2 regions of the Arthrobacter sp. FW306-05-C genome follow, and region 2 is predicted to be linked to the other one. Evidence: predicted binding sites of a transcription regulator. Region 2 holds the regulator's gene; the other holds the start of a gene.
What was found. Region 2 encodes HspR, which represses chaperone genes until heat shock. Its sites were predicted from a motif close to AAGTTGAGTCNNNNNGACTCAACTT; they were not measured.

Region 1 (3,405 bases), 2.0 Mb from region 2:
CAGTAGTTCGTGAAGCCGCGTTCGCAGTTTTTACAAAATCCGCAAGCGATATTGAATGGCAGGACCACCCGTTCGCCCACTTTTACCTTGCTGACCGCAGGGCCGACCTCCACCACCTCGCCCAGGTTTTCGTGCCCGAAGGATCGGCCCGGTTCAAAACTGGTGCGCCCTTCGTACATGTGCAGGTCGGAGCCGCAAATGTTCGCTGAGGTGATGCGCACCAGCACGTCGGCGGGGTGCTCAATTTTGGCGTCGGGGATCTCCTCGACACTGACGTCGTTGGGTCCTTTGTAAACTACAGCCTTCATTGTTCGCTCTTTTCCAAAGTCCGCCCGGGGCAGCACAAATGCACTCCAGGGCGCGCGGCACCCAGGTACGTGTTCGTACATCACGGGGGAGCGGGATAGGAAAGGACCTCTGAGTCCGCCCATACGGGCGGGAGGCCCAGGATTCAAGGTGGCTCACTGCACTGGAAATCCTGGCGGGCAAGCCACTTCGCGAAATAGTAAATACCGGACCTCAATGCTAAGCACCCTTAGTAAAGGATGTCGAGGGGTAAGAGGGTGCAACAATTTCGGCGGGTGCTGCTTCACGCTGTCCATTCCCACGTTTGCACCGTGCTGGATCGTTACGCGGCACGGGCAGGATTAGGCTGCCACGTGGGTATATGTTTCGCAGTTAACCGGACTGGCCGAGGCTGACGACGAGGTTGATCGCTACTGCGACCACGAAGGTGGCGAAGAAGTAGGAGAGCAGTGCGTGCCCCAATGCGATCCTGCGGGAGGGGGTGGATGACTCGTTCACGTTGCTGGCGTTGTATGACATGCCGATGGAGAAGGCTGCGTAGGCGAAGTCGCTGTACGACGGGTCCTCGTTTTGATTGAAGCTGAAGCGATGGTGGTCGTCGTGGTAATACATCCGAGCGTACTTGAAGGCGTAGACAGTGTTGACGAGCGACCACGCGAGCACGACGCCGAGAGCAGCAAGGATCGCTGCCGCCACGCCGATGGGATCCTTCTGTTGGCTGCGGATCAGTGCAAAGACAACCGCAACGAGACTGGCAAATGTCGCACCTGTGATGAGGGAGTCGACGAGCCGTCGAGACTTGCCTTCCTGGCGGGCGAGTTCGCCCGTGGCTTCCGGACCAGCAGGCCACGCCTTGGTCCACGCCCAGGCCAGGAAGACGCAGCCGGCGACAGACCACCCGATCAAGGGCGCGAGTTCCGGAGCGCCAAGCAACGCCGGAACAAGCGCCACAACGAGACCAACGATGGCTGAGATCAGAGCCTTGCGATCTATATGTGACATTGAGACTTACCCTCCAGTTCGATGGCCGTGAAGGGGTCCGACGGTCCGCCGCTTGGGTCAGAGCGGATCTCAACATCACGGAATATCTCTGGACCTACGGATTTCTTTGCGTTCACAAGGAACCGGGGGTTCATTGTGCCCCATCGTACGCGGACATGCGCGGGTCCTTCAGGGTTGATTTCAGCGGACGATGACCAGAAGTGATCCGGCGCGGAATAGCACGTTGAGCATGGGCTGCAGCCAGATGCCGGAACTCATGGCTTTCACCGGGTCGTAGCGTCACCACTGCACCCGGGAATAAATACCATTCCCCAACGTTGAGTCATGTACACTCAACTTTCCAACGGAGGTTTCATGGCTTCATCATTCGGACCGGCGGAGTTCAGTAACGGCTCCTTCGACGAATTCCTTGCCCGTTATTTGCAGGGCCAACGCGGGGCCCGGAACGGGCAACCTATGGACATCACCCGGCTCCTGAGCCGGCGCACCCACGAGGTGCTTGCACGCGCCGCGGAATTCGCCGCGAACTACGGTCATGTCCACGTGGATGCGCTGCACATCCTGCGTGTCATCGTCGAGCGGGAACCGGCCGCCGACTATATCCGCCACGCGGGCTCGGCGCCCGGTGCCATCGCCACAGCCGCCGAGGAACGTCTTCCGGAGAAGGCAACTGCCAGGGCGGAAACGGCATTGGCCCTGACGCCGTCGGCACAGCGCGCCCTGCTGGACGCCTACCAGGTTGCCAGGGCATTCGGCTCAACGTACATCGATCCTGACCACGTGTTCTTCGCCCTCGTCGTCAACCAGGAGGCTCCGGCCGGTCAGGTGCTTGCAGCGGCCGGAGTGACACCGGAGTCCCTGCAGTCCGGCCCACGGGGGCAGTCCGCGGTGCCGGCGTCCGCACCGGCTGGTGCAGGGCCCGCACGGTCGCAGGCAGCCGCCGATGCATCTGACACCCCTGTCCTGGATACCTACGGCATCGACCTCACGCAGCGCGCGGGCGAAGGCGGCCTGGACCCCGTAATCGGCCGAAGTGCCGAGATCGAGCAGACCATCGAGATCCTCGCCCGGCGCACCAAGAACAATCCGGTCCTGGTCGGGGAAGCAGGCGTGGGCAAAACCGCGGTTGTCGAAGGGCTGGCCCAGGCGATCGTCGCCGGCACCGTGCCCGAACAGCTGCGCGGCAAGCGTGTGGTTGCCCTGGATCTGCCGGCCATGTTGGCCGGGACGCGATACCGCGGTGACTTCGAGGAGCGCCTGACCAAGGCGATGGACGAGGTGGCTTCACGTACCGGGGAAATTATCCTGTTCATCGACGAACTCCATACCGTGGTTGGAGCCGGCGGCGCGGGGGAAGGCGGCATGGACGCAGGAAACATCCTCAAGCCGCGCCTGGCCCGTGGGGAACTTCATCTCGTCGGCGCCACCACCCTGAACGAATACCGTCAGTTGGAGAAGGATTCGGCACTGGAACGCCGCTTCCAGCCCGTACACGTCGGCGAGCCCAGCGTCGAGGACGCAGTGCAGATCCTCGACGGCCTGCGTGGACGCTACGAGGAACACCACGGCGTCCGCTACACGGACGAGGCGATCCGTGCCGCCGTCGAACTCTCCGCACGCTACGTGACCGACCGTTTCCTGCCTGACAAGGCCATCGACCTCATCGACCAGGCAGGTGCGCGGCTGAGCCTCAAACGCGGCTCGCGGCCCGACATGGATGTTCTGCGCGAGAAGCTCGTCGCTTTGGAAAAGTCCAAGAACGACGCGGCCGCCGCAGAACGCTATGAAGAGGCCTCGAGACTGCGGGATGAGATCGAAGAGGTGAACCGGAAGCTCTCCGCGACCAGCTCCAGCGCATGGGAGTCCGACGGCGTCCAGAACATCGTCAATGAAGCGGAAATTGCAGGAATCATCTCCCGGTCCACCGGGATCCCGGCCAGCAGGCTCACCCAAGACGACCGGGAACGCCTGGCCAGGCTCGAGGATGACCTGCATCAGCGGATCGTCGGGCAGGACGACGCCGTGACTTTGATCGCGAAGGCGGTCCGCCGTAGCCGCACCGGCATGGGGGATGCGGGCAGGCCCATCGGCAGCTTC
Region 2 (3,405 bases):
CACTGGCCCAGGCCGAGGAGATTCTCAACGGCGTGGACGTGCCGGCCGAGGAATCCGTGGCCCAGGGGGCACCGGCAGGATCAACCGGCAACGCCGAGGCAGCCGAACTGCGCAACGACCTGCTCCGCCTCCAGGCTGAGTACGTCAACTACCGCAAGCGCGTTGAACGCGACCGCGCCGTGGCAGGGGAAATGGCCGTCATCGGCGTCCTGAACTCCCTGCTCCCGGTCCTGGACGACGTCGACGCCGCCCGTCAGCACGGCGACCTCACCGACGGACCCTTCGCCGCGATCGCCAACAAACTGGAGAACGCGCTGAAGACGTACGGCCTGGTCCGCATCAACGAGACCGGCGTGGAGTTCGATCCCACGATCCACGAGGCCCTGATCCAGCAGCCCGGCGAGGACATCGAGGTTGACACCGTCAGCCAGGTGCTCCGCTCAGGCTACAAATCAGGAGACCGCGTCCTCCGCGCAGCCCAGGTCATCGTCGCTGTACCTGCGTAGCATTACTCCAACGAGATGGCAGTTCGCAGCAATGATTCGTAAGAACACTGATGTGAACTGCCATCTCGGCACGTACTTTTTGAAAGGAAACGCCATTGGCTAGCCAGGATTGGGTGGACAAGGACTTTTACAAGATCCTTGGTGTTGCCAAGGACGCTTCCGACGCCGACATCAAGAAGGCCTACCGGAAGCTTGCGCGCCAGCACCACCCTGATACGAATGCGGGGAACGCTGCTTCCGAGAAGAAGTTCAAGGACATCTCCGAGGCTTATTCGGTGCTTTCGGATCCCGATGAGCGCCAGCAGTATGACGCCATCCGGGCCATGGGCAGCGGGGCGCGGTTTGCTCCCGGCGGTGCCGCCGGTGGCAACGGCGGGTTCGAGGACATGTTCGGCGGCCTGTTCACCGGCAACACCGGACGCCATGCGGGCGGGTTCAATCCTTCCGCCGGTGGCATCCCTCCCGAGTTCGCGGATCTTTTTGGCGGCTTCGGCGGTGCCCCCGGGTTCCAGCGCACGCCGCAGAAGGGCGCTGACCGGACCGCTTCCACCAGCATTTCCTTTGCCGGTTCCATCCGCGGCACCACTATCGGCCTGCGCGAGCCCAGCGGCGAAGTCATCGATGTCCGCGTTCCTGCCGGCATCAAGGACGGCCAGAAGGTCCGCGTGCGCGGCAAGGGCCAGCCGGGTGCTGCCGGCAACGGCGACCTGGTGGTGTCCGTCTCCGTCCAGCCCCACGCTTTTTACACGCGCGACGGCGACAACCTCCGCATCCACGTCCCGGTCACCTTCCCGGAGGCTGCCCTGGGCGCCGACATCGAAGTGCCTACCATCGACGGCGACAAGGTGAAGGTCCGCGTCCCGGCGGGCACGCCGTCGGGACGCACCCTGCGGGTGAAGGGCAAAGGCGTGAAGACCTCCAAGGGCACCGGCGACCTTCTGGTGACCATCGACGTCGCAGTTCCCAAGAATCTCAACAAGGACGCCGAAGCTGCGGTCAAGGCGTTCGCCGAGGCAACGTCGTCGGCGGACGTCCGCGAGGGCCTGGCAGCCAAGGCCCGGCTTTAGGGCGGAGGTGAGCCGTGGACATCAGTGCTGACCAGCCGATCTTCGTGATCTCCGTGGCGGCCGAGCTGGCGGACATGCATCCGCAGACCCTGCGGCAGTACGACCGGCTGGGCATCGTCAAGCCCAGCCGCGCCCCCGGGAAATCGCGGCGCTATTCGCAGCGTGACGTGAACATGCTGCGGGAAGTGCAGCGGCTGTCCCAGGAAGGCGTATCGCTCGAGGGCATCAAGCGCATCCTGGAACTCGAAAACCAGGTCGCGGCCCTCCAGAGCCGCATCACCGAGCTCACCGAGGAACTGGGCCGCCGGCCCCGTGCGGTGGACTCGCGGATCTTTGCTGCCGGCGCAGCCGGTGACGTGGTGAGCCTGGCACGCGGACAGCGGCCCCGGCCCAGGTCGCAGGCTGTCATGCTGTGGCGGCCCCGGGCCATTGGGCAGTAAGTACTGCATCCCGCTGCCTGCCGAAAATAGAGTACCTACTACTCGTGACCGGACAGCCCCCTGAAACTTGAATGGAACCATCGCCGGATCAGCGGCGGTGGTTCCACAAGTTCTGGGGGTTTTTCCGTGTTTAGAGTTCTCAGCAAAGGTCTCATCCGCAAGGCCCGGCCATGAGTCCGGGAATGGAATCGGTGGCCGCGTTCAGCCACTCCCTGCCTGGGCAGATCCTGCTGGCCATCGGGCAGACTGTCGTGGTGGTCTGCGTCTGCTTCGACATGGTCCGCGAGCTTTCCGTCCCGAGGTCGCACCGGCGCTACGTGGCCAGCACGGTGTTCCGGACCCTGGCCATCCCGTCCATCATGGCCAATGCCATGACCGTCTTCATCGCCTTGGTGGTTTCCTCCTGGATAAATGTGGTGATGGGCATGTTCGTGCTGGTGGCTATCGTCTTCCGGTTCCACCACAACCAGGACGAGGACAACTGGTGGAAGGGCAAGGGCAAGAAACTGGCACGCTGGGCCCGCCGCCAGTTCGCCGGCCGGACGTCAGCCGCCCCGGCCATGGGCTAGCAACGAAGGCCCCTGTGCCACACTGGCCCACTTTTCGGAGATAACCCACGACGGGAGCCCGGGTTTCCGGGTTTCCCGCGTCGAAAACTGGGCCAGTCCGGCAGCGGGCTCAACCACGGGGGCTTAGTAGCTGGGCCGGGTTTCGCCGTCGGTTGGCTTTACGAACTTCGCCGCGAGGGCCTCGGAGCCGCGGGCCAGGAGGGCGACGTCGGCGCCCACCAGGATGAAATCGGCGCCGTGGTCGAGATAATGCTGCGCGGTGTCCGGGTTGAAGGCGTTAACGCCGGCAGGTTTCCCGGCCGTTTTGGCGGCGGCGAGGCAGTGTTCGACGGCGGCGCGCACGTCGGGGTGTTCCTGCTGTCCCAGCAGTCCCATGGAGGCCGCGAGGTCTGACGGGCCGACGAAGACGGCGTCCACGCCGTCGACCTTGAGGATGTCCTCCACTGACTCGACGGCGGCCGTGGATTCGATCTGGACGGTGACGCTGATGGTCTCGTTGGCCTTGGCCAGGTAGTCCGGAACCCGGTTCCACCGTGCGGCGCGGGCAAGAGCGGAGCCCACGCCCCGGACGCCCTGCGGCGGGTATCGGGTGGCGGCCACGGCGGCCTCGGCCTCGGCGACCGAGTTGACCATGGGGATCAGCAGGTTCTGCACGCCCAGGTCCAGGTACTGCTTGATCACCACGGTGTCGTTGACCGGCGGCCGGACCAGGGTATGCACAGGGTAGCCGTGGATGGCCTGGAGCTGGGCGAGGATGGATTCGAGTCCGTTGGGGCTGTGTTCGGCATCGATCAGCAGCCAGTCCAGTCCGGATCCGGCGCAG

Region 1: a site for HspR is predicted at 1,623-1,647, ahead of LFT44_RS08990 (ATP-dependent Clp protease ATP-binding subunit). Genes of this name have one in related genera too.

What each region holds. Positions count from the first base shown of each region.
Region 1 is NZ_CP084556.1:1,948,139-1,951,543, forward strand. Features, by position in the region: gene LFT44_RS08980 (glutathione-independent formaldehyde dehydrogenase) at 1-308, opposite strand, end outside; gene LFT44_RS08985 (DUF1345 domain-containing protein) at 679-1,308, opposite strand; gene LFT44_RS08990 (ATP-dependent Clp protease ATP-binding subunit) at 1,663-3,405, shown strand, end outside.
Region 2 is NZ_CP084556.1:3,988,792-3,992,196, reverse strand. Features, by position in the region: gene LFT44_RS18575 (nucleotide exchange factor GrpE) at 1-506, shown strand, start outside; gene LFT44_RS18570 (DnaJ C-terminal domain-containing protein) at 602-1,573, shown strand; gene LFT44_RS18565 (heat shock protein transcriptional repressor HspR) at 1,588-2,013, shown strand; gene LFT44_RS18560 (hypothetical protein) at 2,196-2,582, shown strand; gene LFT44_RS18555 (HpcH/HpaI aldolase family protein) at 2,706-3,405, opposite strand, start outside.